Regions from separate parts of the Actinopolyspora sp. BKK2 genome, predicted to be linked through region 3. Evidence: riboswitches for the same ligand, from Rfam matches in the RefSeq annotation. Region 3 holds a riboswitch; each other region holds the start of a gene.
The links. A riboswitch is a leader RNA that binds a small molecule or an ion and turns the genes downstream of it on or off. The one in region 3 is predicted to bind cobalamin.

Region 1 (10,571 bases), on a different contig from region 3:
CATCGAGGCCACCGTCGCCGAAGCGATCACCACCACATACGTCCGCATGGTCAGTCCACCGCGCCCTCCACTCCTCAGCAGGAACAGGAAGCCCGAGTAGCACAACGAGGCCATCGTGGCGTGCACCGTCCCGCGAAGAGGCTCAGCGCCCGCGCCACCGCCTTCGATCACCCCCGAAGTGAATATCACTCCGAGTAACACCACCGGAACCGCGATCAGATACCGGCGTGGCACTGATTCGTTGTCTACGATCCACGCGAGCGCAGGGACGAACACGACTTGGAGATTGACGAGAACAGCTGTCAGCCCGGCGCCGACCTCGGTGATGGCCTGCGTCCACAGCAGCATGTCTCCGCTGAACAGCACCCCTGCGGCCGCGGCCCGCCCTAGCTGTCGCCGTGACGGCACACCTTCGCCCCGGCTTTTCCAGATCGCCAACAGAACCAGGAACGGGAGCGCCAGGAGGCATCGGTAGACCGAAGCCGTTCCCGGCGAAGCGTCAGCGAAACTGACCCACACCCCTGTTGTCGCGATGAAGAGGGCACCTACGACCATGCCCGACCAAGCGGGGGACGCGCTCGCTACGGCGCTCGGTGAGCCGCTACCGGAACAGACCAATGCAGGATCCTTCGCGATGTGAACTGAGAGGATTTCGTCGGGAAATCTCTGGGGCGGGGACAGCCCCAGCTGGAACGAAGACAGGTCCGACCGCTTCACCCTTCCAGCGATTTATCGCATCGCGGTGCCTCTCGTCCGCGGGAACGGCCACCGCAGGCGTGCCGCCGAGCCGCGAGTCGCAGGACTCAGCGGCGCCCTTGCCCGTTCCGGGTGAGCACCTGGTTCCGTGACCGCGGAGCGATCGCCTCCCCGGTGAGCCCCTCCGTCACGAGCGCCCCGCCCGTTGCGAATCCTCCGGCACTACCCCCGCGGCGTGCCGTCCCAGCTCCAGGTGGTGAGCCTAGGGCGCCCGGGGAGTTCGGTGCGTCCCGTTGCCCACAGCAAGGCGCTCCACGGGTCCGCGTCCCCCGGTGCGTGCGGAAAAAGCCGGGTGAGTGCTCGCGAGCACGGGGCGGCGGGTGGGGTCCAGGAGAGCCCGAGACCGCGAGCCAGGTCATGCGTGTGCACCAGGGTCTCCACGATGCCCATCGCGGCGAAGCCCTCGGGGTCCGAGACACCGAAGACGTGGTAGGCGCGGGTCTGCGGAGAGGTCGTGCGCACCATGGCGACGAGCAGCGCCCCGCTCGCCTCCAGCGTCCGCAGCAGGCCGGCGGGCCCCGCCGTCCGGTCCGCGTGAATCGCGTTCTCCGGGCCGCCGGGGCGGCGGCTCTCCCACACGAAGGGCACCTTGCCGTCCCGGGGTGGTGTCCTGGGGCCCAGTTGGACGGCGTACGCGAACAGGTCGTCACTGAGGTGCTCGACGGTCTCCCAGCAGTCCCACTCCAGGGAACCCGCCTTGTTCCCCCAGTCCGCCGAATCCGCTTCGCGCAGGACGTCCACGGCGAGTTCCAGGGCGATATCGAGGTCGTCCGCTGCGCCGGAGGACGAGGACGAGCGACTCTCGGATGATCGGGACATGGCAGGACCGTACAGCCGGCAGCTCGACCCCGCCATCCCCGTGATGGCGGAGCCCGATGCTCCGGCGAACCCGCACCGGCACGGGACCGACCGGGTGAGACCCTCCGGACCCACGTGCGAATCACCCGATCCGGCGTTCCCACAACTGCCCCGGTGAGTTCGCGGATTCCTCGATGACCCGCCAAACGAGCACCCGGCACCAGAAGTCGGCGACCACGGCGGGGCTCGACGACGACGTCGATGACCGGGACGGCGATGCGGCTCGACGTGCGCGGAGTACCACCCGCTCGGGAGAACCACTCAAGGCAGCAGCGCACCACGACGGGCGGAAGGGCCGAAGCCGTCACCGCGTCGTCGGTCGTCCGCCGGCTTCGAGGTCCGACGAGTCGGCGCCTGAAGGCTTCGGCACCTGGGCACTCCCCCGGAACACGGACTCCGACCTCCCGCTCCGCGGAGTCACCACTTGTAGGGCAGGAACTTGCCGTCGAGCACGATCCGAACGCGCGGGCCCTCCGCGGTCTCCTCCCGCTGGACGTCGAGGTTGAACGTGATCGCGCTCATGATCCCGTCACCGAAGTCCTCGTTGATCAGTTCCTTGATGGTGGTGCCGTACACCTGGAGCGCCTCGTAGATGCGATAGATCGTCGGATCCGTCGGCGGGACCGAATCCAGCGAACCGCGGTGGGGGATCTCCGTGAGCACCGGAACCACTTCTTCGGGGAGCTCGAGCAGTTCCCCGAGCTGCTCGGCCTGCCCGGCCTCCAGCGGATGCTGCCCGAGCATCGCCGCGGTCAGCCAGGCCCTGTCCACGCCCAGGCGCTCGGCGAGATCGGTGTAGCCGAACCCCTTTCTCCGTTTGGCCTCGTGAATCCGTTCCGTGGCCTCCGACCTGTTCATCGACCGGCCCCTCTCCTCGTTGCTCGTCGACCGCTGCCTTGACGGGGCACCCCGCACTCGGGTGCTTACCCGCGAACAGGGTGAGCAACACCGTTCGTCGTCGCTCCGTCCCACAGGGTGATCACGGGGGCGGCGGAATCTGCCTCCGCGGATGTCGCCGGACAACCCTGCCGACCGGTGACTCCGTGTCGTGGTTCCCGGGATCGACCGGTACGGGACCTTCGCACCGTTCGAAGGTCCCTTCTCACCCTTCGGGCAGGCACGACGAACCGCTCTCCAGCAGACTCCGCAGCTCCCCGGCCCGGACGGGGTAGGAAAACAACCACCCCTGGTAAGAAAGCACCCCCACACCGCGCAGCGCCTCGAACTGCTCCAGGGTCTCCACCCCTTCGGCGGTGCATCTGCAACCAATGGCAGTCGCCAGATCGACGATGGCCCGGACCACGTGAAGATCGGTGCTGTCCCGTGCGACCTCCGCGACGAAACCGCGATCGACTTTGATGATCTCGATCGGGAGTTCCTTCAGCCGAGCGAGTGAGGAGTAGCCGGTGCCGAAGTCGTCCACGGCGAACCGCACGCCGCGTTCGGCGAGCTCGCTCATGACCTCGAGTCCCCGTGCGGAGAGGTTGATCAACGAGGTCTCCACCAGCTCGAGGACGATATGCCCCCAGGCGATACCGGTTTCGGCCACGACCTCGTCGAGCACGTCGAGCAGCTCCGGATCGCCCGGCGAGAGCGCCCCCAGATTGATCGAGGCCCGTACCGCCCCACCATCAGCTCTCGGCGGCCACGACACTGCTTCGCGCAACGCCGCACGCAGTACGTAACGATCGAGCTTACGCAGCAGGCCGCCTCGTTCGGCGACCGGCAGGAAAAAACCCGGGGTCAGCTTCCCTCGCTCCGGATGCCACCAGCGCACCAGAGCTTCGGCGGCCCTGATCACCCCATCACCATCCACGATGGGCTGGTAACACAGTGCCAGATCCTCGTTTTCCAGAGCCGTGCGCAGCTCGCTCTCCAACTGGACCTGCCGGTCCATCGATTCGATCAGCGCCGTGCTGGCCACCGCGAACCGTTCCCTGTTGCCTCTCTTGACCTCCATCACGGCCGCGCCGGCCGAGCGCAGCAGTTCGTCGATCGTCGAGTCCGAGCTTTCCGCGATCGCCACCCCGACCGAGGCCGCTATCTGGATGGGTGGGTGATCACGCAGGTGAACGGTCCGGTGGAGCAACTCAGTGACCAGCGTGACCACGACCTCCACCCCACCCGCGCCCACGACGTCCGGACACACGACCAGATACTCGTCCGAAGCCAGCCGCGCGACGAGCCAGCCCTCCGGCAGATCGCCGCGCATGCGCTTGGCCAGCTCCATCAACAGTTCGTCCCCAGCCCGCAGCCCGAGGGACTCGTTGATGCGTCTGAAGTCGGTGATGTCGCAGTACAACATCGCCGATCCGCTCATGTCGGCGTCGGCGAGCAGCTGATCGAGGGCTTGTCGGTTCGGCAGCCCGGTCAGCTCATCGTGGGTAGCCCAGTAGCGCCATTCTTCGACCCGCCGGTTGCGCTCGGTCACGTCCTGACAAACAACCATCCAGAACTCATCGCCCTCGGGGCGCACCGACTTCGCGATGTGCAGCTCGCAGATCAACTGCTGTCCGTCGGACCGGAGCAGCTTCATCTCCCGGACGGGAGCTCGCCCCGGTGGAGCACCGGCGCCGAAGGATTCCAGCAGCTTCGGTTTGTCCGGCTCGTCGGGATGGACGAAATCCGTTACGTGTGCTCCGGACATCTGCTCCGGGGAGTAACCGAGCAGCCCGCACAACGCGAGGTTGGAATCGACCAGGTAGCCGTACCTGTCGTACACCCCGATGCCGATCGGGGTTAGCACGAAAAGGTCGTGGAACTGCCGCAGCGACCGTTCCAGCTGGGTATGAAGATCGGTCTCGTCCCTGGTCAGCCTGGCGAAACCGCGTAGTCTCCCTTCGCTAGACCACAGGGCGGTGGTGACCACGCTCGCCCAGAACCTGCTGCCGTCCTTGCGTATCCGCCAACCTTCATCGGTACAGCTGCCGGATTCCACGGCACGCCTGAGCAGTTCTCGCGGATAACCCGTCGCGTTCTGCTCGGAGGTGTAGAAGATCGAGATGTTCTGCCCCACCACCTCGTCGGCGGGGGCCCCGGTGAGCCGTTCCGCCCCGGGGTTCCAGCTCGACACCACGCCGTCCGGGTCGAGGGTGTACACGGCGTACTCCAACAGTGAGGATCCGAAGGCGCCGATCACCTTCTCGCCATCGGCCCGAAGGCCATTCCCGTGGTCCGTGCCGCTCATGTACAGCTCCGGTTACCGAGTCGCGATCGGCCTACAAGTCCCCGGTGGTTTGCCGTTCGAAACGGGTCCCCGGCAACGGTGATGGGTTCACCATTGTTTCCACATCGGAACATCCGCTTCTTTCCCGGTCGCTCTCGAGTGTCGACCAGCATCACGATACGCGCACGACCAACCTTCGATCTTCACCCCATTGGACCGGACATGCTGGGCCAGGTACCCGGTCAGCTCGGAATCGGGATCGCGAGATCGTCCACCCCGTCCCTGAGCTCGGGGGCTGCTACAACCACCGGAACCCGAGCGATGTGTTGCGGCCCATGACACCTTGACACCTCACCCCCGAGGTGTGAACGTTCCGTGCGAAACCAACGCGACGACATGCAGGAAGCCGGTGCAAGCCCGGCACGGTCCCGCCACTGTGTGTGGGGAGTTTTCGCCAAAACGCCACTGTCGGTGATCCGATGGGAAGGCGGCGGACAACGCCGATCCACGAGTCAGGAGACTGCCGTCGTCGTGCCGATTCGTACGGGGTCGCGGAGCCCCGGAGGAGGTAACGACGGTGCCGTACCGAACCGCGCGCGCATTCACCTTCCACCGCTTTTCCACGGGGACGCGCAAGGGCAGGTCACTCCCCACGTCCCGTTCGTCGTAAACGCCTGAAACCGTCCGCGTTCCGGACGACTCGACGACGACCCTCACGACCCGAAGCGTGGAGACAAGTGTGCCCATCGGGGAAACACCTTCAGATCCTACCGTCACAAAACTGTCCATCCTGGACAAACTCGTCGTGCTAGCCCGAACCGGTTCGCTCCTCGAGCACGGAAACCCCCTCCCGGCCGAGATGATGGCCACTGTCGCCTTCCGTACCGAGCAGAATGCGCGCCACGTGGGCAGGACCACGGGGTACGTCAATTCGGTACTGAGCATTCGGGTGGGCGAGGCGGTCGGCTCCTGCGCCACCGAACCGGACGCTCAGGACACCACACGGCTGTCCGGCCTGACCGGTTCCACGGTCGACGAGCTGCTGGATCACCCGGAACCGGCCGTTCGCACAGCCGCGCTGGACGCCTACCTCGCACACCTGTCACCGCACGACGCTCGGAGAGACTCCCGCACCGCGCGTCTCCCGCGTGGTGATTCGTCGGCCAAGTCGCGGGCACGAGCCCGCGCCGTGGTGGATCTGCTCCCCGAAGGAACCAAAGGCCCCGTAGCGGTCATCGGAGTGGTGAACTCACTGCTGTCCGCTTTGGAAGCCCGGAACCTCGAACACGTTCCATGCGACTTCAAGGGTGGCCGCACCGAGCAGGGAGAAACCGTGCTGCGGAACCACTCCGCGGCGCTGTCCGGAGCCCGGGCGGTACTCGCATCCGGCATGACCCTGGGCAACGGGACGTTCGACGGGATCGCCGAACACTGCCGGGCCAATGCCGTCCCGCTGGTGGTGTTCGCCCAGACCGGCAGCGCGGTGTTCAGGGAACTGCTGGGCACGCACCTAACCGCACTCTCCGCCGAGCCCTACCCGTTCTTCTGGCTCACCGGGCAGGAGAACGAGATCCACCTCTACCCGGCTGCCCCCGGAGGACACTCGTGAACAGCGACGCGGACTCCGCGGGCGGACGCAGGTGTCACTCGCTGCTGGAACTCATCGGCGACACCCCCGCACTGCGAGTCACGACTCCACTTCCCGAAGAGCACCCCGGGTTCTGGGCCAAGCTCGAAGGGGTATCCCCCGGTGGCATGAAGGCCAGAGCCGCGCTGTCCATGATCCTCGGCGCCAGACGGCGCGGCGAGCTGCGGCCCGGCGGCACCATCGTGGAATCCACCAGCGGCACCCTGGGAATCGGGCTAGGTTACGTGGGTATCGCTCTCGGCCACCCCGTGGTACTGGTGGCCGACCGTGAACTCGACGATCCAAGCGCGAGCCTGCTGCGTGCGCACGGGGCGCGGATCGAGGTCGTCGACGAACCGGCTCCCGTCGGTGGATGGCAACGCGCGCGACGCGATCGGGTCACCCGAATACTGGCCGAGCACGCGGACGCGTTCTGGCCGGACCAGTACAACAATCCGGACAACGCAGCCGGTTACACGGCTCTCGGGCACGAGCTCCTTGACCAGTTCGACCGGGTGGACGCGGTGGTCTGCAGCGTCGGGACCGGCGGGCACAGCTCGGGAATCGCGTCGGTACTGCGTGCCCACCGGCCCGGTGTCCGGATCATCGGAGTCGATTCGCCGGGTTCGACGCTGTTCGGCCCGGAACCACTGCCGAGGGTGATGCGTGGTCTGGGCAGCAGCATCCATCCGGACAACGTCGCCTACGCGGAGTTCGACGAGGTCCACTGGGTAGGCCCCGCCGAAGCCGCGTGGTCCTGCCGAGAACTCGCCAGGAGCGTCTTCGTCACGGGCGGGTGGAGTACCGGTGCCGTGGCGCTGGCTGCCGCGTGGTGTTCGGCCGAACTGGACTCGGACCGGGTGGTGGCGGTGTTCCCGGACGGACCGTACCGCTACTGGCAAACCATCTACGACGACGAGTTCCACGAGCGGAACGCGCTCGACGCGCCACAGTGCATCCGACCGCACCCGTACCGCGCGGGCGAGGCGCGCGGTTGGAGCAGAACGCGCAGAGTAGAGGACCCGTGTCCCGGACGAACCTGCGACTCCGAGTGTTCCGTGTGCGGACGGGACGGTGCTCAATCATGAACTACGCGGCGTTCCGCCGACTGTCCCCCGCGGCGCGACTGCTGGTCGTCAACCAGCTCGGGATAACCGTCGGTTTCTACATGCTGCTGCCGTTCCTTGCCTCGTACATGAGCGAAGAGCTCGGCTACGGAGCGGCCGTGGTAGGGGTGGTGCTGGGAATCCGCAATCTCAGCCAGCAGGGCATGTTCCTCGTGGGCGGCACGGCCGCCGACCGGATCGGCTGCCGCCCGATGATCATCGCGGGGTGCGCCCTGCGCGTGGTGGCCTTCGGATCGTTCGGGGTATTCACCACGCTGCCCGGCCTGATCGCGGCGGCCGTGCTGACCGGACTCGCCGGTGCGCTGTTCAACCCGGCGGTGCGGACTTACCTGATGCACGAGGCCGGGGAATACAAAGCGGAGGCCTTCGCGGTGTTCAACGTGTTCGGGCACGCGGGCACCCTGCTCGGCCCACTGCTCGGGGCCGGGCTGCTCACTGTCGACTTCCGCCTGATCGCGCTGCTGGCGTGCCTGGCCTTCGCGGTGCTCACGGTGGCCCAGCTGCTCGTGCTGCCGCACCGGCGGATCGAACGTCAGGAGAAGGGGGTATTCGGCAGCTGGCGCGAAGTCGTAGGCAACCGCCGCTTCCTCGGTTTCACCCTGGCGCTGTCCGCGTACTTCGCACTGTACAACCAGCTCTACCTGATGCTGCCGCTGGAGATCCGCCGCGTCTCCGGGGTCGCCTGGTCCATCGCCGGGGTGTTCGTGGTCTCCACCGCGATCGGCGTGTTCGGTCAGGTGCGGATCACCGAATGGTGCCGCCGCAGGTGGACGGCCGGACGCTCGGTGGCGATCGGTTTGAGCTGCATGGGCGTTTCCTTCCTACCCGTCCTGGCGACCAGCCCGCTGCTCCCGGCGGGGGACGGCAGGCCCGACGGGGCCGGTGGCTGGGCGACGGTACTCGCCTGTCTGCCCGTGCTGGTCGGCACGGCGCTGTTCACCGTCGGCACGGCCATCACCAACCCGTTCGCGATGGAGCTGTTACCCGCCGTGGGCAACCCGCGCCTGGCGGGGACGTACTACGGCTTCTACTACCTGGCCTCCGCACTCGCGGCCGCCGCCGTCAGCTGGTTCGCCGGGGCGCTGCTCGACGAATTCGACGGCTCAGCGCTGAGTTGGTTGCCCTGGTGCTTCCTGCTGTTGGTCGGTTTAGCCGGCGGCTCGGGCGCGGCCGTGCTGAACCGGCGCGGTCTGCTCGACCGCACATCCGAACACACCTCCGAAGGGAAGGGGACCCCCGCGTGACCACACCGAACATCAACAGGAGGCGACTGCTCGGTGGAACGCTGGGCGTGCTCGCCGCGGGCCCCCTCGTGGCGTGCGGCGGCACGGGCAGCAGATCCGACAACAGGCTCCGGGCGGCCTTTTCCGTGTCGGGCAGCAGGGAGTCGCTCGACCCGCACACCGGTTCCCTGTTCGTCGACCAAGCGCGCTCCAAGGCGCTGTTCGACACGCTGGTCGGTTACGCCCAGGACATGAGCCCGGTTCCCCGACTCGCCGAGTCCTGGGAACCGGACGCCAGCGGCAAGCGGTGGCGGATCAGGTTGCGCGCGGCGAGGTTCCACGACAACAGACCCGTCACGGCGGAGGACGTGCTCTACAGCTACCGGCGCATCGCCGACCCGGCCACCGGGTCGCCGGCACAACCCCAGTTCTCCGGTGTTGACTTCAAAGCCAGTGAAGCGGTCTCGGAACGCGAGCTGGTACTCGTGCTCGGCGAACCGGACTTCTCCTTTCCCACCGCGTGGGGAGCGCCCGCCACCGAGATCGTTCCCGCCAACGCCGCGGACTTCGGCGAACCGATCGGCAGCGGCCCGTTCCGTTTCGCGTCTTTCGAAACCGGCGGATCTGCCGTGTTCGAACGGTTCGAGGGACATTTCGACGGCCCGCCCGAACTCTCCGAACTGGAGTTCGTTCCGGTCAACGAAGAAAACGCGCGAGTGTCCGCCCTGCTTTCGGGACAAGTGCACTACGCGCACGACATCGGTGCCAACTCGGTGGAGATGGTACGGAAGGACGGACGGGGCGAGGTGCTGTCCGCTCCCCGCAGCACCATGCAGGCGGTGGCCTTCAAGGTCGACCGTCCGCCCTTCGACGACAACCGCGTGCTGCGGGCCGTACTGTCGGGTGTGGACCGCGAGGCACTGCTCGGAGTGGTGCTCAACGAACGCGGCGAACTCGGCAACGACCTGTTCGGCAAGGGGTTGGAGTACTATCCGGAGGACATCCCGCAGCGGGAACGTGATGTGGACCGAGCACGCAAGCTGCTGCGCGAAGCCGGTGCGGAGGGGATCGGTTTCGAACTGCGCACCAGCTCGGCCGACCCCTACTTCGAACCGGCGGCGAATCTGATCGCCGAGCAGCTCGGCGAGATCGGGATCAAGGTCACGCCCAGAGTCGGCCCCTCCGAGACCCACTACTCCGACATCAAGAAGCACGGCGTGGCCGGACACACCAGAACCGCCACCCTGCCGATCACCACCTACCTCTCCAAACGCCTGCGTGCGGCCTCGGTGAGCGCCAACTACACCGGTTACGACTCCGCAGAGTTCAACAGGTTGTTCGACGACGCCGTCGCGACCGCGGACGAGCGGAAACGCACCGAGCTGCTCACCGACGCTCAGCGGCACGCGCGCAACCACAGCGGCTTCATGGTGTGGGGATTCAGCGATTGGAACGTGGCCGTCTCCAGCGATGTCGGCGGGTTGGAGGCCGCCACCCCGAATTCGCTGAACTGGGCCAGGTTTGACGGGGCCGAACTGGGATGATGCGTGCTCTCCTCCCGACTGGTGCGCTCTGTTCGGGTCGATCCGGCGGGGTTCCTGCCTGCGCGACGACGCCTGCACATCCACACGACCCACCGATGACACCACGGTGTCCCCCGTGTGCGCTCTCCCGAGAGCACCACCGATGTCGTGTGGAACGTTGCCCGGACTCGGAGCCCCCGCGGCGGGAACCGGCGGGAGATCCGGTTCGGCGAGCCCTTGCGCCGGGGGAGAGCAGAAAGACCCTATGAGGCGGATCGCGGTCGCGCTGCT
Region 2 (10,571 bases), on a different contig from region 3:
CTTCCCGGGGGAGACGCACCGTTGAGCACCCCGGCGCCGGGCGCGGCCCGGACGGGCTACGGGCGCTCGTTCGGGATGCTGCTGATCGTCACCCTGGGAGCTTTCACCGGGTACGTGCTGCTGTTGCCGGTGGTTCCGCTGTGGGCGGTGCGCGCGGGGGAGAACGAGACGGGCGCCGGGCTGACCAACGGCGTTTTCATGCTGGTCACGGTGCTGACCCAGCTGCTCATGCCCTGGTTGCTGCGCAGCTGTGACCCGCGAGTCCTGCTGGGGGGCGGAACACTGCTGCTGGGACTGGGGGCGCCGCTGTTCGGGCTGTTCACACGACTGCCCGGCCTGCTGGCCGTCTCCGGGCTGCGCGGGATCGGTTTCGGGCTGCTCACCGTGACCGGCAGCGCGCTGGTGGCCGAGCTGGTGCCCGCGCACCACCGCGGGCGTGCCGCGGGACTCTACGGACTGGCAGTGGGAACTCCCCACGCGTTGATGTTGCCGGTCGGGGTCTGGCTGGCCGAGACGCTGGGTTTCGTCCCGCTGTTCTGGATCGCGGCGGCGGTGCCCGTCGTGACCGCGGTGGCCGCGCTGGGGATCGGCGGGGTCGACGAGCAGTCGGGGAGGCCGGAGTCGGCGGGCGAGGCGGCAGGCGGCTTCCCGCTGCGCGAGCTCGCCGCGCCCTGGCTGGCGATGGCCCCGGTCTCGGTGGCCGCGGGAGGTCTCGTGGCCTTCCTGCCGCTGGCCACGGGAGCGACGACGGGATCGGCCGGGCTGCTCGCCTTCGGGATCGCGACCGTCGGGTTCCGGTGGGTCGCGGGACACCTCGGGGACCGCCTCGGTTCCGGGCACGTACCGCTGCCCGCGATGTCGCTGGCCGCTGCCGGACTGGCGCTGCTCGCGCTGGGCAGCGCTGGCGCCGGGTGGCTCGCCGTGCTCGGTGCGCTGGCGCTGGGAGCGGGATTCGGCGGGCTGCAGAACGCGGCGCTGGTGCTGATGTTCGAACGCGCCGACCCCGGAGCGGCCAGCACCGCGTGGAACGTCGCCTACGACGCGGGCAACGGGGTCGGCTCGGTGGGGCTGGGGGCCGTGGTGGCCGCGAGCGGTTATCCCGCGGGATTCGTGACCTGCGCCGTGCTGGTCGCCCTCGCCTTCCCCGCTGCCGTCGCCGCTCGCGGGGGGTGGCCGCGGCGAGCAGCGAGGTGAGATCCACCTCCGGTGCTTCCGAGCGGCTGAGCCGGGATCCCGTCCCGGTCCTACAATGGCGGTGTGAAGGGCAGGCTGGTTTCGCCGCGCTGGGTGCTGCTGCACCTGGTTTTCCTGGCCGCGGTCGTGGCCGCTGGCTGGTTGGGCTGGTGGCAGTGGGAGCGCGCCCACGAGGCGGGCGGCAGCTTCCAGAACCTCGGCTACGCCCTGCAGTGGCCGCTGTTCGGCGGATTCGCCCTGTTCCTGTGGTACCAGGTGGTTCGAGCGCTCAACGGCACCGAGCCGCACGAGGAAGCCGAGCCCGTCGGGGAATCGGCGGCCCCCGAGGAGACCGACTCCTCCACGTCGGAGCGCTCCCGCTCACGGCGCTCTCCGGTCCCACCCCCGGCGCCTCCGGTGACCGAGGAGGAGGACCCCCAGCTCGCCGAGTACAACCGTTATCTGGCAGAGCTCAACGCCTCCCGCAGTGAGTGAAGTTTTCCGTCCACCCCTTGGCGTAGGTGGTTCCGTGGCGGAACCTCAGTCGGCGCCCGGCTGCGGGTGCCCCGACATCGGGTAGCGACCTACACAACGTCGGGGCCGTCCTCGCCGGGCACTCGACTGAGAACCCGCGGCGGTGCCGGTTGCGTGGGCTCACAGCGTTCGCGTTGGGGTGACGCTCTGGTCGGGAGTTCTTGTTTGAGGGTTCGCGTCGGCTCGGTTCGCTCGGTGGGTTTCGCAGCGGACCAACTGTTCCGAACGACGCATCCGGGGGACACCGGTGCGAGGATCGCCCCGGAGTGGGTCCGGGGCGTCAGCCGTTGAACTCGATCCTGCCGAACTGGCTGCCCTGCACGACGTTGTTGGCCGTTCCGGAGAACTGGTTGTTGACCGCGTGGTTTCCGGAGCCGGCCAGCTCCTGGTGGATCGGGGCGCCCTCCGCGCGGAGCTTCGCGGAGAACTCGCCGTCATCGGACTCCAGCCGGTCCAGGCGGCGCGCCAGCGCGGCTACCTTCGGGTGATCGGCCGGGCGGTCATCGGCCGCCTCCAACGCCGCGGCGGTTTCCGGGTCCTCTTCGGACTTTCCGCGCAGCAGTTCGCGCACCTTGGTCAGCGCGGCCGAACCGGCACTGCCGAGTGCCGCGGCCGCCTGTCCGGCGAGCGCGGCTGCGACGGATTCGAGGAACGGGTCGGTCATGCTGCCTCCGACTGGATGCGCGCACCGGTCGTTGACCGCCCAACCGGTCCGCTGCGGACGGTGTTGACTCGCTCAGTGTATCCGCGCGTGCGTCCACCGTGTTCCGCGAATCGATCTTTCCGCGTCCCCGCTCCACGCCGCTGCGAGGTGATTTCGGTCACCGCCGCGTCACCGCGCCGGTGGTTCCTCCGGCGTACGGGCTCGTGAACGGGTGCACAGCGGAGTTGTGGCGGGCGGGGATGTGATATCAAAGTGGCTGAGCGACGACGGGGAATCGGGACGGTGCCCGATGCGACCCGGCGCCACGATCCCTCGTGGGTTCCACGGCCCTCGCCGGTTTCGAGGGCGCGGTTTGTTCCGGAACCCGATGTCGATGCTCTGCTCCGTGTACACGAGTGTGATTGGGGCTGGCGTGCGGCGCGGTGGCGTGCTGTTGAAACTGTTCGGACTTTGCGTACTCGCCGGGGTGCTGGTGGCCAGCCTCATGCTGCCCGCGGCTCTCGGCGCCGGGGCGGCGGTGAACGAGACCACCTCGGCCATGTCGCGAATGTCCAAATCGCTCCAAAAGGCGCGAATGCCGTTGACCACCAAGGTGTTGGACAGGAACGGCGATCCGATCGCCTACTTCTACGACGACTACCGGATTCCCACTCCCCCGGGCAAGATCTCGAAGACCATGAAGTCCGCGATCACCGCGATCGAGGACAAGCGGTTCTGGGAGCACAACGGTGTCGACTGGCAGGGCACCATGCGCGCGCTCGCCACCAACGTCAGCAGCGGCTCGGTGGAGGAGGGCGCCTCCACCCTGACCCAGCAGTACGTGAAGAACTACCTGGTGCACGTGGCCGCGGACAGCAAGATGGAGCGGCACGACGCGAAGGAGACCACCGTCGCGCGCAAGCTGCGCGAGGCGCGACTCGCGGTGGAACTGGAACGCACCATGTCCAAGGAGGAGATCCTGACCTCCTACCTCAACGTGGTGCCCTTCGGCAACCAGACCTTCGGGGTGGGAGCCGCCGCGCAGACCTACTTCGGCACCACGCCGGACAAGCTGACCGTTTCGCAGTCGGCGCTGCTGGCCGCGCTGGTCAACGCCCCGGGAGCGCTCAACCCGAACGTGAACCCCGAGGACGCCAAGAACCGGCGCAACATGGTGATCGACCGGATGGCCAGCCCCGACAACGGGATCCGCATCACCGAGGAGGACGCCGAGCGGGCCAAGAAGAAACCGCTCGGGGTGCTGGATCCGCTCGGCCGTCCGCCGAGCAGCTGCATCGGCGCCGGGGGCAGTGCCACCAACGGCTTCTTCTGCACCTACCTGCGCGACTACCTGAACCGCGCGGGATTCAGCGACAAGGAACTGGACCAGGGCGGCTACACCATCCGCAGCACGCTGGACCCGAAGGCGACCAAGGCGGCCAAGAAGGCGGCAGAGGCGCAGATTCCGAAGCGCTCCGACGAGGCGGCAAATCCGATGGCGATCGTCGAGCCCGGCCAGGACAAGCACGAGGTTCGCGCGCTGGTGGCCAACAAGGACTTCGGCAACGACGCCAGCGAGGGGCAGACGGCCTACGACATCGTCAGCAAGGTTCAACCCTGGGGTGCGGGATCGGTGTTCAAGATCTTCACCGCGGCCGCCGCCATCCAGCAGGGCATGAGCCCGTACGACGAGATCCCCGTGCCCGCCGAGTACACCACCCACGCGTTCGGCGGTGGGAAGGCGTGGACGGTGCACAACGCCGAGGGCGTGAGTCCGGGTTCCAGAACCCTGCAGGAGGCGCTGGCGACCTCGCCCAACACCGGGTTCGTGATGCTGCTGGAAAAGGTCGGGCTGGACAACGCCGTGGACATGGCGACCAAGCTCGGGCTGCGCCGCAGCATGACCGAGGTGGACGAGAACGGCTACTCGCTGGAGGAAGGCGAGCCGACCCACGCGGAGGCGATCAAGCAGCACGACAAGGGCTCGTTCACGCTGGGCGTGGACTCGGTGAGCGTGCTGGAGCTGTCCAACGTGATGGCCACCATCGCCAGCGACGGAAAGTGGTGTCCGCCCACTCCGGTGACCTCGATGACCGATCGCAACGGTGACCCGGTCGGGCTCAAGGGGCAGTCCTGCGAGCAGGTGGTCTCACCGCACACCGCGCACGGGCTGGCGCAGGGACTGGGCGACGACCACAAGCCGGGAGGCACCTCGCACGCGGCCGCCAAGGAAGCGGGGTGGAACCGCCCGCTGATGGCCAAGACGGGAACCACCCAGAACTACCGCTCGGCGGTGCTGGTCGGGGCCACCCCGCAGATGGCCGGGGCCGTGATGACCTACTCCACCGGCGGTAGTCCGGAGGGGATCTGCGTCAACGGCAGCGCCCCGCCGTACCAGTGCGGGGACTTGGCGGGCAACCTCTACGGCGGGACGATCCCGGCCCGGACCTTCTACCCCGCGATGAAGAAGATCCACGAGGGCAAGCCGGTCAAGCAGCTGCCGAAGGTGCGCGGCGACTGACGGTCCCCTCGACGCGCCACCCGAGCAAGCTCGCGCGGCCGCGGCTCGCCACCCCGGCAGTCGGCACCGTCGCGGGCTCTCCCGTGGTGCTCTCGCGAGGAAGGCCCGACATCGGGTAGCCACCTACACGATGTCGGGCCGCGCCGCAGCGAGAGCCCGCGAGAAGGTTCCGCCCAGCGAGCACCTGCGGCAAGGGCGAGCGGAACGCTTCGATCAGCGGTGGTGGAAGCGGGGAACGCCACGGCTGATCCCCGGCTCGTCCACCTCGCGCGCGGGAAGTCGCACCGGGAGCTTCTGCAGCGCGATCAGCAGCAGGATCAGCAGTCCCAGCACGATCCAGCCGGTCCAGCCGAGCAGCCCCACCGAGACGTTGGAGACCGGCTCGCCCGGTGCGTTGAACACCGTGGGCAGCAGCGCCGCGGCGTTGAGGAAGCCGTGCGCGATCGCGGCGGGCCAGACGCTGCCGGAGGCCAGCCGCAGCCAGCCCAGCAGCGTGCCGACCAGCACGCAGAAGACGGTCATCAGCAGGAAGGCGGCCACGCTGGGCACGGCGGGGTAGTTGTAGCCGAGCAGCAGCAGCGGGGCGTGCCACAGTCCCCACAGCACTCCGGTGACCAGGAACGCCCCCGGCTGTCCCAGCGGAAGCAGCGCCCTGTTCAGGTAACCGCGCCACCCCAGTTCCTCGCCTGCGGCGGGAACGACGTTGAGCCACCCGAACACGAACACGTTCACCAGCAGGAGCAGCAGGCTGGTGATCGCGGAGTCCGGGGTCTGCTCGGTCAGGGCGAACTGCAGCTGTCCCGGCAGGTCCGTGAAGTCCAGCCAGCGCGCGTCGTAGACGGTCAACGCCCATCCGACGACCAGCGTCAGCATCATCGCCAGCGGCGCGCCGAACCAACCGAGCAGGCCGTACTTCCACCACCCGCGCACTCCGCGCGGGTGGGTGATGCCGATCTCGCGCAGCACGCGCCTGCTCGGGCTGATCCACCTGCTCGTCACCAGGGCGGCGACGCTGGGCATGAACATCATGGCGATCAACAGGGGCGGGTACCAGGTCGAGTTCAGCCCCTCGCCGGAAAGCCACAGCGGCAGGGTCAGCAACCACGCCGGGATGTAGGCGATCAGAACGAAGCCGACCGCACCGCGAACGTCCACTCGGTCGTACTCGGAGTTCATCCGCTCAATCATGCCAACTCCCCGACGACGTGATCAGCACAACCCTCCGCTCGATCCCCGTGCCCGCTCGTGAGCCCGAGCGGGCACGGGGTCGGTCGAGCGCGGAGTCAGGTGCTCAGCGAGTCACGCACCCGCCGCGCAGCGGTGCGCACGTTGCCCAGCGCCGCTTTCACCTCCTCGTAGCCGCGGGTCTTGAGCCCGCAGTCCGGGTTGACCCAGAGGCGTTCGGCCGGGACGGCCTCCAGCGCCGCGTGCAGCAGCTTCTCGATCTCGTCCACCTCGGGGACCCGCGGGGAGTGGATGTCGTGGACACCCGGCCCCACCCCGTTGGCGAAACCGACCGAGTTGAGGTCGTCCAGCACCTCCATCCTGGAGCGCGCCGCCTCCAGGCTGGTCACGTCCGCGTCCAGGTCCACGATCGCGTTGATGACCTCACCGAACTCCGAGTAGCACAGGTGGGTGTGGATCTGGGTGGAGTCGCTGACCCCCGAGGTGGCCAGCCGGAAGGAGCGCACCGCCCAGTCCAGGTACTGCGCGTGCTGCTCGGAGCGCAACGGCAGCAGCTCGCGCAGCGCGGGTTCGTCCACCTGCACCACGCCGACACCAGCCGACTCGAGGTCGACCACCTCGTCGCGGATGGCCATGGCCACCTGGTTCGCGGTCTCGGCCAGCGGCTGGTCGTTCCGGACGAAGGACCAGGCGAGGATGGTGACAGGACCGGTGAGCATGCCCTTCACCGGTTTGTCGGTCATGCTGCGGGCCGTCTCCGTCCACCCGACGGTGATCGGCTCGGGGCGCGAGACGTCGCCGAACAGGATCGGCGGCCGCACGCACCGCGAACCGTAGGACTGCACCCAGCCGTTCTCGGTGCTGACGAAGCCCTCCAAGTGCTCGGCGAAGTACTGAACCATGTCGTTGCGCTCGGGTTCGCCGTGCACGAGCACGTCGAGCCCGAGCTCCTCCTGCAGGTCGATCACACGGCGGATCTCGCCGGTCATCGCGGACTCGTAGGTGGCCCGGTCGATCCGGCCGTTGTGGAACCGCGCGCGTGCCCCGCGCACCTCGGAGGTCTGCGGGAAGGAACCGATCGTGGTGGTCGGCAGCGGCGGCAGGTCGAGCGCCCGCTGCTGCTCCGCACGCCGCTTCGCGGGGTCGCCACGCCGCGCGTGCTCGGGACGCAGCTCCGAGGTGCGCGAGCGCACCCGCTCGTCGCGCGACCTGGCCGCGGCCCGGCGGTCCTCGACCGCGGCACGCCCCCTGTCGAGCTGCTCGCGAACGACGTGACGGCCCTCGTGCAGCGCGCGGTCGAGCAGCACGACCTCCTCGACCTTCTGCTCGGCGAAGGCCAACCACGACTTGACCTGCGGGTCGATCTCGCGTTCGGCCGAGACGTCGTGGGGGACGTGCAGCAGCGAGCAGGAGGTCCCGATCGAGACCTCACCGGCGACGCCGAGCAGGGTGGCCGCGGTGGAGAGGGCCTCGTCGAGGTCGCAGCGCCAGATGTTGCGACCGTCGACGAGCCCGGCGACCAGCGTCTTGTTCCGCAGTCCGGTCAGGCCGGAAAGCACGTCGGGCGTGGTCGAACCCGCGACGAGGTCCACCCCGACGGCCTCGATCGGAGCGGAGGCGAGCACTCCGAGGGACTCGCCGGGGTCGCCGAAGTAGGTCGGCACGAACAGCTTCGGCCTGGTGGACAGTCCGCCCAGCCGCGCGTAGGCGGTGCGCAGCCTGTCCAGTTCGGCCGAACTGCGGTCCGCGGCGAAGGCGGGCTCATCCAGCTGCACCCATTCGGCGCCCGCCCGGTGCAGCTCCTCCAGCAGTTCGGCGTAGACCGGCAGCAGGTCGTCCAGCCGATCCGCGGGGGAGAAGGAGGCGGGGGCCTCCGCGGTGCTCTTGGCCAGCAGCAGGAACGTCAACGGCCCGATGAGCACCGGCCGGGTGGTGATTCCCAGTTCACGGGCCTCCCGGAACCGCTCGACCGGGGTGCGGTCGGAGAGGCCGAACCGGGTGTCCGGGCCGATCTCGGGTACGAGGTAGTGGTAGTTGGTGTCGAACCACTTCGTCATCTCCAGCGGAGGTGTGGACTCCGCTCCGCGGGCCATCGCGAAGTAGGTGTCCAGCGGGTCGCGACCGAGATCGCGGTAGCGCTCGGGAACCGCCCCGAGCGTCACGGCGGTGTCCAGCACCTGGTCGTAGTAGGAGAACGTGTTGCTCGGGACGGATCCGAGTCCGGCCTCGTGCAGCCTCCGCCAGGTTCGCGCGCGCAACTGCCCGGCCGTTTCGCGCAGCCGGGCCCGGTCGGTCTCACCGGACCAGTAGTTCTCCAGCGCCCGTTTGAGCTCACGGCGCGGCCCGATGCGGGGATAGCCGAGTACGGTGGATCCGATTTGGCTGGTCAAAGCTCTCTCCTCGCGAGCTCGACGGCATGGTTGGCCGGAGGCCTCGAGGAAAGTGGCACAGGTGTCGTGGTCGCGTGGGAGCGTACGACCCGCCGTCCTGCCGGCCTTCCCGCGAGGCCCCGGACTCGCGCACCGGAGTGCGCATCGATGGCAGGTCTTCGGACTCGTGGGCACTACCGGCCCGGCCGGTTCTCCTACTCGCCGTCGGCTTCCCGGGCGGTTCTCCCGTCCAGTGCCGTGCTCCGAACGCGATCCTCGTCGACCGCGTGGGGACGGCGTTCGTTCCCACTCACCGCTGCGGGGCAGTCCCGGATTCGCACCGGGTTCCCTCTTGCCTCACCGGGCGGGACGTTCTCGTCACCGCCGGTGAACCACCGATGCACGCATGGTTGCGTGCTCGGCCCGGTTTGGCAAGTCCCCAGTGGTTCGGTCCAGGCCGGTGGAGGGGGCGGGCGAGGCGTTTCGGCAGCGATTTCGGCTTCCGGTGTATTCTCGGTCACAGCGCGGTCCGTCCGAGTTTCGCCGAGCGGAGCGGAAAGGCGTCGCGCTTCGGGGAGTCGAGTGGCACACTTTACGGGTCGGTGCCGCGGGTGAACTTGCGAACGGGAGCTCCCGCGCGGAAGCATGTCCTCATGCCGAGCGAACTGCTGCCCACGACTCGACGCGCCCTGTTGCGGCGACTGGCCGTCGAGCAGTCCCAGAACCGTGTTCCCTCGTTGATCGCCGGGCTGGTCCGCGACGGTGAGACCCTCTGGGTGGACGGCCGGGGATCGGTGCGCACCGAACCGCCCACGGCGAACACGCAGTACCGCATCGGTTCCATCACCAAGACGTTCGTGGCCGTGCTGGTGCTGCGCCTGCGCGACGAGGGGCGGTTGGAGCTGTCCGATCGCTTCGGCGACCACGTCCCGGGAACCGTTGTGGACGATCGCCCGATCTGGCAGCTGCTGGCGCACAACAGCGGGTTGAGCTCCGAACCGGCGGGGCAGTGGTGGGAGCGCGTTCCCGGCGACACCCCGGAGAGGTTCGTCGCCTCGGTGGACGATGCGCAGCTGCGCGAGGAACCCAGGCACGTCCTGCACTACTCCAACACGGCGTTCGGGCTGTTGGGCGAGCTCGTCGCGCGGCTGCGCGGTGAGGACTTCGCCACCGCGCTTCGCGGGGAGATCCTCGATCCGCTCGGCATGCGGCGCACGACGATGGAGCCGGTGGAGCCCTACGCTCCAGGACTGGCCGTGCACCCGTGGGCCGACGTGCTTCAGCCGGAGCCGGCCGAGGACGCGGCGGCGATGGCCCCCGCCGGACAACTTTGGTCCACTGTGGATGACATGGTCCGCTGGCTGCGCTTCCTCATGGGCGAGACCGGTGAGGTGCTGCACCCCGACACGCTGGCCGAGATGCGCCAACCGGCCAGCGTGGACGACGGTGCCGAGTGGAGCCGGGGGTTCGGACTCGGTCTGCAGCTGGCGCGCCACCGGGGGCGCAGGCTTGTCGGGCACGGCGGGTCGATGCCGGGGTTCCTCGCGAACGTACTGGCCGATCCGGAGGAGGCGACCGGGGTGGTCTTCCTGGCCAACACCACCTCCGGGGTTGGGGCGTTGGCCACCGATCTGCTGGACGTGCTCGCCGAGCACGAACCGCGCATCCCACCGGAGTGGCATCCGAGCACAGAGGTCTCGGAGGAGACGCTGGCGCTGACCGGGCTGTGGTACTGGGGACCGATTCCGCACCTGATGCGGGTGCTGCCGGACGGGCTGCTCCAGCTGTCGGCCTGGAAGGGGCCGGGCAGGACCTCGAGGTTCCGCTACGCGGGGGAGGAGACCTGGATCGGCCTGGACGGTTACCACCGCGGGGAGCCGCTGCGCGTCGTCCGTTCCGCGGACGGGACCCCCGCCCACATCGATCTGAACACCTTCGTGTTCACCAGGGCTCCGTACGATCCGAACGCTCCCGTCCCCGGCGGAACGCTTCCGTGGAAGTGACCGGTTGATCCCGCCGGAGGGGCGGAACCGCTCCGCCCCTCGGTTCACGGCCGTCCCCACGCGGGGCCGTCGGGAACGTCTCACCGGACGGGCAGGGCTCGTCCGGTCCGCCCCGTCGAACCGCCGGGTGAGTTTCAGCCGTC
Region 3 (10,571 bases):
GACACGCCGCTGTCCGCCGTGCGGCTGCTGCGCGCTCTCGGGGAGGCGGGCTACGACATCGGCCCCGCTGAGGGACCGGACGCTCTTCCCGGCGTGGCGGCGCAGGACGGTGACGCGCTGATCCACGCGCTGATCGCCGCGGGAGGCCAGGACCGGGACTGGCTGAGCGAGGAGCAGCTCGCAGGCAACCCGATCCGCGTGCCGGCCAAGCGCTACCGGGAGTGGTTCGACTCCCTGCCCGAGTCCCTGCGCTCCGACATCGAACAGCACTGGGGCCCTCCGCCCGGAGAGCTGTTCGTCGACCGCTCGCAGGACCCCGAGGGCGAGATCGTGCTCGCGGCGATCAGGGCGGGCAACATCGTGCTCATGATCCAGCCCCCGCGGGGCTTCGGGGAGAACCCGATCGCGATCTACCACGACCCGGACCTCCCGCCCAGCCACCACTACTTGGCCGCCTACCACTGGCTGACCGACGACTTCGACGCGCACGCGATGGTGCACCTGGGCAAGCACGGCAACCTGGAGTGGTTGCCGGGCAAGACGGCCGGCATGTCCGCCTCCTGCGCCCCGGACGCCGCCATCGCCGACCTGCCGCTGGTGTACCCCTTCCTGGTCAACGACCCCGGTGAGGGGACCCAGGCCAAGCGCAGGGTTCACGCCACGCTGGTGGACCACCTGGTCCCCCCGATGGCGCGCGCGGAGAGCTACGGCGACATCGCGCGGCTGGAGCAGCTGCTCGACGAGCACGCCAACATCACGGCGATGGACCCGGCGAAGCTTCCCGCCATCCGCAGTCAGATCTGGACGCTGATGCAGGCGGCCAAGCTCGACCACGACCTGGGGTTGGAGGAACGTCCGCACGACGCCGAGTTCGACGACATCCTGCTGCAGGTCGACGGCTGGCTGTGCGAGGTCAAGGACGCCCAGATCCGCGAGGGGCTGCACGTGTTCGGGGACCCGCCCGCAGGCCAGGCCCGGGTCGGGCTGGTGCTGGCGATGCTGCGGGCCAGGCAGATGTGGGGCGGTCAGCAGGCCGCCGTGCCCGGGCTCCGCGAGGCCCTCGGCCTCTCCGAGGACGGTTCGGAGGCGCGGGAGCGCGTGGACGACGTCGAGTCCCGCGCCCAGGCCCTGGTCGAGGGCATGGAGCAGCACGAGTGGCGCGCCGAGGCGGCCGAGACCGTGTGCCGGTCGGTGCTGGGCGAGGACCCAGGACAGGTGGTCGAGGTCCTGCAGTTCGCCGCGACCGAGGTCGTCCCGCGGTTGAACGACACCACCGACGAGATCGGTTCCACCCTGCACGCGCTCGAAGGGGGCTACATCCCCTCCGGTCCGAGTGGTTCCCCGCTGCGCGGGCTCGTCAACGTGCTGCCGACCGGACGCAACTTCTACTCGGTCGACCCGAAGGGGATCCCGAGCAGGCTGGCCTGGGACACCGGCTACGCCATCGCGGAATCGCTGCTGGACCGCTACCGCACCGACAACGGCGAGTGGCCCGGATCGGTCGGCCTGTCCGTGTGGGGAACCAGTGCGATGCGCACCTCCGGCGACGACATCGCCGAGGTGCTCGCCCTGATCGGTGTGCGCCCCACCTGGGACGACTCCTCGCGCCGGGTCAACGGGCTCGAGGCCGTCCCGCTCGAGGAGCTCGGACGTCCCCGGGTGGACGTCACCGTGCGCATCAGCGGGTTCTTCCGGGACGCCTTCCCGCACGTGGTCAACCTGATCGACGACGCGTTCCAGCTGGTCTCCGATCTCGACGAACCCGACGAGTGGAACTTCGTCCGCGCGCACACCCGTGCCGACATCGCCGAGCACGGGGATCGACGGCGCGCGACCACGCGGATCTTCGGCTCCAAGCCCGGCGCCTACGGCGCGGGGATGCTGTCGCTGATCGACAGCCGCAACTGGCGGGACGACTCCGACCTCGCCGAGGTCTACACCGTCTGGGGCGGGTTCGCCTACGGACGCGACCTGGACGGCGTCGCGGCCAGGCAGGACATGGAGAACGCCTACCGCCGCATCTCGGTCGCCGCGAAGAACACCGACACCCGCGAGCACGACATCGCCGACTCCGACGACTACTTCCAGTACCACGGCGGCATGGTGGCCACCGTGCGCGCGCTGACCGGGGACTCCCCCGCGGCATACATCGGGGACAGCTCGCGCCCCGATTCGATCCGCACCCGTTCGCTGCACGAGGAGACCTCCCGGGTCTTCCGCTCCCGGGTGGTCAACCCGCGCTGGGTCTCGGCGATGCGCGAGCACGGCTACAAGGGTGCTTTCGAGCTCGCGGCCACGGTGGACTACCTGTTCGGCTACGACGCCACGACCGGCGTCGTCGGGGACTGGATGTACGAGAAGCTCGCCGAGACCTACGTCTTCGACGAGCAGAACCAGAAGTTCCTCACCGAGTCCAACCCGTGGGCGCTGCACGGCATCGCGGAGCGGCTGCTGGAGGCGGCCGACCGTGAGCTGTGGGCCGAGCCGGACCCGGAGACGCTGCAGGGGCTGCGGGAGGTCTACCTGCAGGTCGAGGGTGATCTGGAGGACGGACCGGGCGAGAGCTGACCGGGGCTCTCCCCGCCCTCCCCTGTCGTGGGCACTCGCTCGGCGAAACCTCCCGAGGTCTCGTGAGCGGGTGCCCCGACGTCGGGAGCGGTTCGCACGACGTCGGGGCCGTCCTCGCGGGATCCCCCGCGGCGGATCCGGTCAGCTCGGGTGGCGCGTTTCTGCTCCGCCGCGCCGGAGAAAGCCCCGACTCCCCCAACAGCCCGGCCGGAGAACATCCACGGCGGCCCCGTGCATCCACAACTTCCAGTTCCGGGAGTTCCGCATCCCGGACGCTCGCCCCATGCTGGGAGCGTGTTCGACGAAGTTCTTCCGTTTCAGGGGCTCCCCACTCCCCGAGGAGCGTCCTGCACGACATCGGCTCCGTCTCCGCGAGGAACCCGGCCGACGGCCGAACCGGCAGCGGGAGGCGTTCGAGACCGAACGCGAACCCGCGGGGGTCAGGCGGGGCGTTCGGGGGCCAGCCCCGCGACCGCACCGATGACCACCACGGCGGGCGGTTCGATCCCCGCCCCTTCCACGGCGTCGGCTATTCCGTCCAGCGTGCTGCGCAGCGTCCGCTGCCCCTGCATGGTGCCCTCCTGCACCACCGCGACCGGTGTGCTCGGTTCCCTGCCGTGCTCGAGCAGCACGTCGGCGAACTCGCGGATCCGCTTGACGGCCATCATCAGCACGAGGGTCCCGTTCAACCGGGCCAGCGCGGGCCAGTCGACGAGCGACTGCTCGTCGTGCGGTCCCACGTGCCCGGAGACCACGACCACCTCGTGCGCCACCCCCCGGTGCGTCACGGGGACGTCTCCGATGGCGGGAGCCGCGAAGGCGCTGGTTATCCCCGGCACGGCCGTCACCGCGACTCCGGCCTCCACGCAGGCGAGCAGTTCCTCGAAACCGCGCCCGTAGACGTACGGGTCACCGCCCTTGAGGCGCACCACGAACTTGCCCGCCCTGGCCCGGTCGATCAGCATCTCGTTGATCACGGACTGGTTCGCCGCACGTCCGTAGGGGATCTTGGATGCGTCGATCACCTCCACGTGCTGCCCGAGCTCCTCGAGCAGCTCCCGCGGGGCGAGCCTGTCGGTGATGACCACATCGGCCCGCCCGAGCAGCTGACGCCCGCGGACCGTGATCAGGTCAGGATCCCCCGGACCACCGCCGACCAGGGCCACGCCCGGTTCGTGCGGTTCCACGTGCTCGTCGATCACGCCGGTGCGCAGCGCCTCGGACAGTGCTTCCTTGACCACCGCGGACCTTCGGTGGTCTCCCCCGCCGAGCACTCCGAGCAGCAGCCCGTTGTGCTCGGCCACCGCCGGGGTCACGGCCGTTCCCCGCGCCGCGTCGTCGGCGCGCACGCAGAACACGCGGTCCTGCTCCGCCTCGGCGACCACCCTCGCGTTGACCTCGCTGTCCGAGGTGCAGGCCACCGCGTACCAGGCACCGTCCAGGTCACCGCTGTCGTAGGGACGGCGATGCCACACCAGCTCTCCCGATTCGGCCATGCCCTCGACCGCCGGCGTGGCCTCGGGGGACACGACCTCGATCCGCGCCCCCGCCTTGAGCAACCGGGGGATGCGGCGTTGCGCCACGGTTCCGGCCCCGACGACCACCACCCGCTTGTCCTGCAGGTCGAGTCCGGCGAAGTAGTGATGTTGACTGTGCGAGCTCATCTGGGTAGTCGTTCCTGTCGATCTGCACCCCCGGCGACGTCGGCGGGGTCGCGGTACAAAGCTGTCGCTGTTCGCGTTCGGTCAACGCGCACGGGCGCGCGCGGAGCGCGGGGTCCTGGTCCCGAAGAGCCTCCACCAGAGCGCGGCGCCTCCCCATGTTGCCATGAAAGCCGCCAGCGTCAGATACCCGAGAAGCTCGAAGTGATCACCGATACCCGCCACTGCTCCGGCCGGTGACACTCCGAGCTCGGCCAGCACACCGGCGAGCACGACGACTCCGATCACCGCCGCCAGCCCCACGGTCAGCGCCGTCGTGGCGACGTTCACCCAGAGCCTGCGCACCGGCCGCGCCAGCGACCAGGTGTAGGCACGCGACATCAGCATCCCGTCCACGCTGTCCACTGTGCACATTCCCGCGGCGAACAGCAGCGGCAGGCTCAGCAGGGGCAGGGTCGGCACCTCCGCTGGCGTCACGAGGGCGAGCACGGTGATCTCGGTGGCCGTCTGCATCCCGAGTCCGAACAGCAGGCCGATCACGAAGAGGTGCCACGAGCTCCCGATGAACGCGCGCATCCTGCCGCGCAGCACCCGGGCCAGCAGGCCACGCCTGCCGAGGACCTCCTCGACCTCGGAGTCGTCGACCTCCGAGGTGCGCGCCCTGCGCAGCAACCGCACCGCGTCCTTGAGCACCAGCGCGTTGAGCACCGCGAGCGTGCCCAGCACGATCACCACGAAGGCGTCCACCAACAGCGCGGTGTGCGCCCCGAAGCTCTCGGCCCAGCCCTTCGCCGTGACACCGGCGACGAAGGCGACGACCACGGCGAGCAGCAGCACCACGCTGGAGTGCCCCAGGGCGAACCACATTCCCGTGGACACGGGGCGTTTACCGCGTTGCATGAGCAGGCGGGTCGCGTCGTCGATCACGGCGACGTGATCGGCGTCGAAGCCGTGGCGCAGTCCGAGCACGTAGGCCGCCGTTCCGGCGGCGGCCAGACCGCCCGCCGCACCGGGCGAGCTCTGGTAGAGCAGGTAGCCGCCCCAGCCCAGCAGGTGCAGCAGGGCCAGCGCCAGGAAGACCAGCGTCACCCTGCCCCGCTGGCCGACGGCCCGGCGGCCGGGTTCTCGTGCGACGGGCTGTTCGGCAGAAGTCATGCGTGCGGACCTCCTGGGTCTCCTCGCCCGAGGGATCGGTTCCGCGCGTCGCGGTTCGGCGCGCGGGCCGCAGGGAGTTTCCTGACTTCCGGATCGACGCGTCACTCCCGCCTTCCAGCTCGACTGAGCCGTGGCCTGATGGGAGCCGCTTCCCGGTCACAGTGGCGGGACCGTCTCGGAGTCGCACCGAGTTCCTCGCCGTGCGGCGCGGAGCATCCTCACCCGAACAGGGGCAGGAGGTCAATCATGGTGAACTTCCTCACCGGGGGCGCGGCATCGACGCAGGGTTCGGCGTGATTCTCGGCGCACCGTGATCGCGCCGTGCGACGGGGTCGCGGCCGGCTCCCGGTCAGGTGAGATCGCGCCGCATGCATCCGCGGTCCCACCTGTCGAGGCCGTGGGCCGCTTCGCGGGCGCGGAGCTCTCGCAGCCCCGGAGTGATCTCGGATTCGGACAGCCACCGGAATCCGCACCGGAGGTAGTACGGTCCGTTCCAATCGACGTGGCGGAACGTCGTCAGGGTGAGTGCGGGCAATCCACGGCGGCGTGCCCAGTCTGCTAGGTGCTCCACCAGGGCGACGCCGAGCCGCTGGTGGGCGTGGTGAGGGTGGACCGAGACCTGCTCAATGTGGGCGCAGCCGTCAAGAACCCGCGCGAGCAGGTAGGCGGCGACCTGCTCGTGCCGGTCGATGACCCACGCGTGTCCGGCTTCGGCGAACCCTCGCAGTTCCGGAAGGGAGGGCGGGTCGTCATCTGCGACGGCGTCCATGCCCAATTCACGGAAGGGCTCACCGGCAGCTCGTTCGACGGCTTGCAGTGCTGGGAGGTCGGACGTTGTCGCGGGACGCACCACTGTGACGATCCTAGTACTCCACCTCACCCGATTTCCGACTCTTCCAGCCGTCCCGATGACACCCGCCCGGGTGCCGAATGGGGCGCCCGCGGACGGTGCTGGTCATCGTTGAGGGCCAGTCCGGCTCCTAACGTGATGAAGATGCTCCCGGTGGCTGCGTCGAGGCGACGGCGGAGAATCCGCTCTTCGTGTGAGCACTTCCGCACGGCTCCGAGGCACGTTCCTCGGCCCCTGCCCGGCGTCCTCCTTCAGGAGAGCGGATGCGACCAGCGCCGCAGCGGGATCAGCCGTCCCGCGAGTTCGACGTGACGCTCGACGACGTCCGGAGTCCAACCGTGACGCTGGTAGAAGTCCGCCGCGTGATCGTTTCCCTCGAGGATCCAGAGCACGGCACGGGTGAAGCCGTGGTCCGCGAGATGCCCCAGGGCGGCGTCGTGCACGGCACGTCCCGCTCCGCGCCCCAGCCACTGCGGGTCGGCGTACAGACTGACGAGCTCGCCGGTCCGGTGTTCGGGGTAGGCGTCGCGCTGCGGGACGCGTACCGGGGAGACACCGCTGAACGCGGCGATCGTGTCGGCGCGACGGGCGAGCAGGATCGCCCTTTCGGGTACCGGACTAGCGAGCAGCTCGCGATAGGACCGGGCGATCTCGTCGGAGTCGAGCTCGGTGAGCGCTTCCTCGGGGACGAGATTCCGATAGGCACTGCGCCAGCTCGCGACGTTGATGCGCGCGATCGCGGGGACGTCGTCGACCGTCGCCCGCCTGACCGTCCAGGAAGGTTGCTGCATCTGACCGGCTGCTCCTACGTGAACGGTGCAGTGTCGAGCGATTGCCGTGTCCGGCTGCTCGACGCCGGCGACCGCCTGAAGAGGAGCGTACCCGTCCGGGCCGTGTGCTCGCACCGCTTTTCCGGCCGAGCACACGGCCCGCCGGATCACCCGAGCTTCACCGGCCGAGCACCTTGCGCAGCGCGCCCAGCAGCATCTCGACGCGGTCGAGGCGGGCGTTGTTGCCCATGAGGCCTATCCGCCACACGCTGTTGGCGAACTGCCCCGCACCGCCACCGATCTCGATGCCGTAGTCGTTCAGCAGCTGCTTGCGCACACCGGCCGAGTCCACGCCCTCGGGGACCCACACGCTCGTGAGCTGGTGCAGCCTGCTGCCCTCCGCGGCGAACAGGTTCAGCCCCATCTCCTGCAGCCCCGCCTGGAGGGCTTCGCCTGCGGCCCGGTGCCTTTCGGTCACCACCGGCATGCCCTCCTGCAGGATCCGGCCGAGAGCCGCGTGCAGGGAGGCCACCATAGCGGTGGGAGCCGTGTGGTGGTACGCGCGACCGCCCGAGCTCCCGCCGTTCACGTAGTTGCCGATCAGCCCCAGGTCCAGGTACCAGGTGGTCGGCTTCTCCACCCTGCGCTCCCAGGCGCGCTCGGAAACCGTGAACGGGGCCAGTCCCGGCGGCACTCCGAGGCATTTCTGAGTGCCCGCGTAGGCGACGTCGACGTTCCAGGAGTCCAGCTCGACCTGCTCACCCCCGATCGAGGTGACGCAGTCGACGAGCAGCAGGGTGCGCTCGCCACGTTCGCGCAGGGCAGCGCCGAGACCCGCGATGTCGCTGCGCACCCCGGTGGAGGTCTCGGCGTGCACGGCCGCGACCAGCGCGGGGTCGGGGTGCGCGTCGAGCACCCGCTGGATGTCCACGGGCTCGCCCCACTCGTGGTCGACCCGGACGACTTCGGCGCCGTAACGGGACGCGACGTCGCACATGCGCTCGCCGAACAGACCGTTCACCGCTACGACCACGACGTCACCGGGACGCACGAAGTTGACGAAAGCCGCCTCCATGCCGATGGAGCCGGTTCCGGACAGGGGCAGCGTCCGCGAGTTCTCCGTTCCCCAGACGGTCCGCAGTCGGTCCCCGGTCTCGTCCAGCAGCGTCAGGAAATCGGGGTCCAGGTGACCGAGCAGTGGGGCGGCCAACCCCGCGGTGGCCTCCGGGTACGTGTTCGACGGGCCCGGGCCCAGTAGGGAGCGTTCAACCAGTGCCATGACTTCCACCCTAGGCACACCTGCCCAGCACAGCGGGCTGCACCCACTTGACGGGAATCCTGCTGCACAAAAGGGTTTCCGTAAGGCGAAATAAGGATTTCACGAACCCCGTGCGCAAAAGTGTTGAGAATGTCACAGGAAGACGAGAGGTGGCAGGGCCCCGGCACGCGCGATCGGGGACAGCAGCAGGTCAGCCGCGGGACTGGTGCACCTCTCAGCAGGAGGCGGGAGCGGGAGTTCGCGCGACGGCCAAGGTCACCCCGGAGACCACCGCCTTGGGCAGCACCAAGCGGGGACCGCCATCGCCGACCTCGGAGGCGGCTCGCAGCGCGGCCGCCTCCGCGACGCCGGCGGTTCCGAGCGCGCTCCGCGCGGAAGCGCTCGGGCTCACCACGGGGACAGCGGAAAGCACTTCGGGCGCGTACCCCCGCAACGGCGGCTCGCCGTCGACGCCGCGAGCCAGGAAGTACTCCCGCAGCGCCGCGCGCAGACCGGGCTCCCGCGCCCTGCGGTCCACCGTGGCCACCGCACGAACCGCTCGGGGACGCGGCCCGAGCAACTCGTCCAAACCGGCCAGAGCGGCCGATGCCGTCCCGGCGGCGACACCGCTGGATGCACCGATCCCGAGCACGAGCCCACGAGGAACGAGCCGGACCGTCCGCTCGTCTCCGGTGCCCCCGGTGAGGCCGACGTCCCCCGGGAGACCGGCGTCCCCGGTGAGGTCGGCGTCCCCGGTGAGGTCGGAGATCACCACGTTCCACGATGCGCCCTCCACCCGCTCCGCGGTCCCCGCGCGGACGAAGCGGTCCACCACGTACCCGCCCGGGTTGTGCACCGCTACCGGAACACCACGCGCGAAAGCCGCGAGGCACCCGTCCAGATCACCCTCGACCTCCGCGTCGAGCGACTCCGCCAGCGCACGTGGCCCCGCGAGGCCACCCTCCCCGCTCAGGAGCCCGGTTCGCGTTCCGGGGCCCGCGCGGTGCTCGCTCACCCCTGATCGTCCGCGCTTCGGAAGCCGCGCAGCAGGACCACGGGGTCGCGGGCGGTCAACCGCGCCGAGCCGTCCTCGAGCTCGGACAACCGATTGGCCGCGAGCTGCACACCCTCCACCCGGTAACCGGCCTTGCGCAGCACGTCCCTGCTCGCCGCCACCCGGTCGAGCTCGTTCAGGGCGAGCACCACCCGCTCCGCCCCCACGTGGGCGCAGGCGGTGAGCACCTCCGAGTCGGGAGTGCCGACGAAGACGGAGTCCGGTTTGGGCAGCTCGCGCAGCACGCCGGGAGCCGCGCCCTCCACCACGCGCACGTCCACGCCGTGCGCGGTGGCGTTGGAGACCAGTCGAACGACCTGGGCCTCGTCCGATTCGACCGCGATGCCGGCAGCCCCCATCCGGGCGCACTCCACTGCCACGGAGCCCGATCCGGCCCCCACGTCCCAGACCAGGCAGCCCGGCCGCGGCGCCAGTCCGGCCAGGGCGACCGCACGCACCTCGGAGCCGGTGATGGTGCCCTCCCGGTGGGAGAAGTCCTCCTCCGGCAGAGCCCACCCCTCGGGAGGAACGGGTTCACCGCCACCGTGCCAACCCCGCTCGGGGACGGCGTCGGGGTCGGTCACGCAGAACACGACGTTGGGTTCCAACCAGGTCCGCTCCGCCGCCTCGGCGGGCTCCACCGTCGTCACTCGTTCGTGTTTTCCGCCGAGGTCCTCCCCGACGACGAGAGTGCGCCGCCAGCCGCGCAGCCCCGCCCCCAGCTGGGCCGGGCCCGCGCCGGAGGTCGTCAGCACCACGACGGCGGAACGGGCCCGGCACACGTTGAGCGCACGGCGCACACCCCCCACGCGTGCGCTGATCACCGCGGCGTCGTCCCAGGAACGCCCCACCCGCGCCATGAGCCGCTGAACGCTGGACAGCGCGGGCAGCACGGCGCATCGCAGCCCCTTGTCCCGCAGCGCCCGGACCGCTCCGAAAAATCCCGGATCGCCGGAAGCCAGCACCACCCCCGTCTCGTCACCGGCGAGCGCGGACAGCGCGCTCAACGCGGGTCCGAAGGACCCGAGCTCGACGGTTCGCGCTCCTTCCGGAGCGAGAGCGCGCAACTGCCCGCGGGATCCCACGACCAGTTCCGCGGAGTTCAGCAGCTCTGCCGCGCCCTCAGGCAGCGGGCCGTCGTCGACTCCGATCACCGTGACCGTCACGTCGCACTCTCCGTCCGAACGCTCGTCGTTACCGAAAACAGAACCTCCGCTTTCCGCGGACTCGCGGCAGGCGGGCCCGCGGAAGTTCA

Region 1: linked by a shared signal. The riboswitch ahead of G9Q41_RS16920 (DUF364 domain-containing protein) and the one ahead of G9Q41_RS08980 (nickel transporter) in region 3 are both predicted to bind cobalamin.
Region 2: linked by a shared signal. The riboswitch ahead of metE (5-methyltetrahydropteroyltriglutamate--homocysteine S-methyltransferase) and the one ahead of G9Q41_RS08980 (nickel transporter) in region 3 are both predicted to bind cobalamin.

Annotation. Positions count from the first base shown of each region.
Region 1 is NZ_JAANTE010000008.1:138,845-149,415, reverse strand. Features, by position in the region: gene G9Q41_RS16940 (DMT family transporter) at 1-555, opposite strand, end outside; gene G9Q41_RS16935 (maleylpyruvate isomerase N-terminal domain-containing protein) at 919-1,575, opposite strand; gene cynS (cyanase) at 2,032-2,472, opposite strand; gene G9Q41_RS16925 (EAL domain-containing protein) at 2,717-4,801, opposite strand; cobalamin riboswitch at 5,132-5,324, shown strand; gene G9Q41_RS16920 (DUF364 domain-containing protein) at 5,586-6,389, shown strand; gene G9Q41_RS16915 (PLP-dependent cysteine synthase family protein) at 6,386-7,495, shown strand; gene G9Q41_RS16910 (MFS transporter) at 7,492-8,778, shown strand; gene G9Q41_RS16905 (ABC transporter substrate-binding protein) at 8,775-10,301, shown strand; gene G9Q41_RS16900 (ABC transporter permease) at 10,546-10,571, shown strand, end outside.
Region 2 is NZ_JAANTE010000008.1:100,877-111,447, forward strand. Features, by position in the region: gene G9Q41_RS16740 (GntR family transcriptional regulator) at 1-25, shown strand, start outside; gene G9Q41_RS16745 (MFS transporter) at 22-1,194, shown strand; gene G9Q41_RS16750 (hypothetical protein) at 1,258-1,668, shown strand; gene G9Q41_RS16755 (hypothetical protein) at 1,988-2,371, opposite strand; gene G9Q41_RS16760 (transglycosylase domain-containing protein) at 2,799-4,871, shown strand; gene G9Q41_RS16765 (CPBP family intramembrane glutamic endopeptidase) at 5,085-6,059, opposite strand; gene metE (5-methyltetrahydropteroyltriglutamate--homocysteine S-methyltransferase) at 6,155-8,446, opposite strand; cobalamin riboswitch at 8,578-8,837, opposite strand; gene G9Q41_RS16775 (serine hydrolase domain-containing protein) at 9,079-10,428, shown strand; gene G9Q41_RS16780 (VOC family protein) at 10,563-10,571, opposite strand, start outside.
Region 3 is NZ_JAANTE010000003.1:464,425-474,995, forward strand. Features, by position in the region: gene cobN (cobaltochelatase subunit CobN) at 1-2,568, shown strand, start outside; gene cobA (uroporphyrinogen-III C-methyltransferase) at 3,009-4,232, opposite strand; gene G9Q41_RS08980 (nickel transporter) at 4,314-5,384, opposite strand; cobalamin riboswitch at 5,459-5,581, opposite strand; gene G9Q41_RS08985 (GNAT family N-acetyltransferase) at 5,734-6,153, opposite strand; gene G9Q41_RS08990 (GNAT family N-acetyltransferase) at 6,486-7,025, opposite strand; gene G9Q41_RS08995 (alanine--glyoxylate aminotransferase family protein) at 7,183-8,283, opposite strand; gene G9Q41_RS22305 (cobalamin biosynthesis protein) at 8,498-9,277, opposite strand; gene cbiE (precorrin-6y C5,15-methyltransferase (decarboxylating) subunit CbiE) at 9,274-10,482, opposite strand.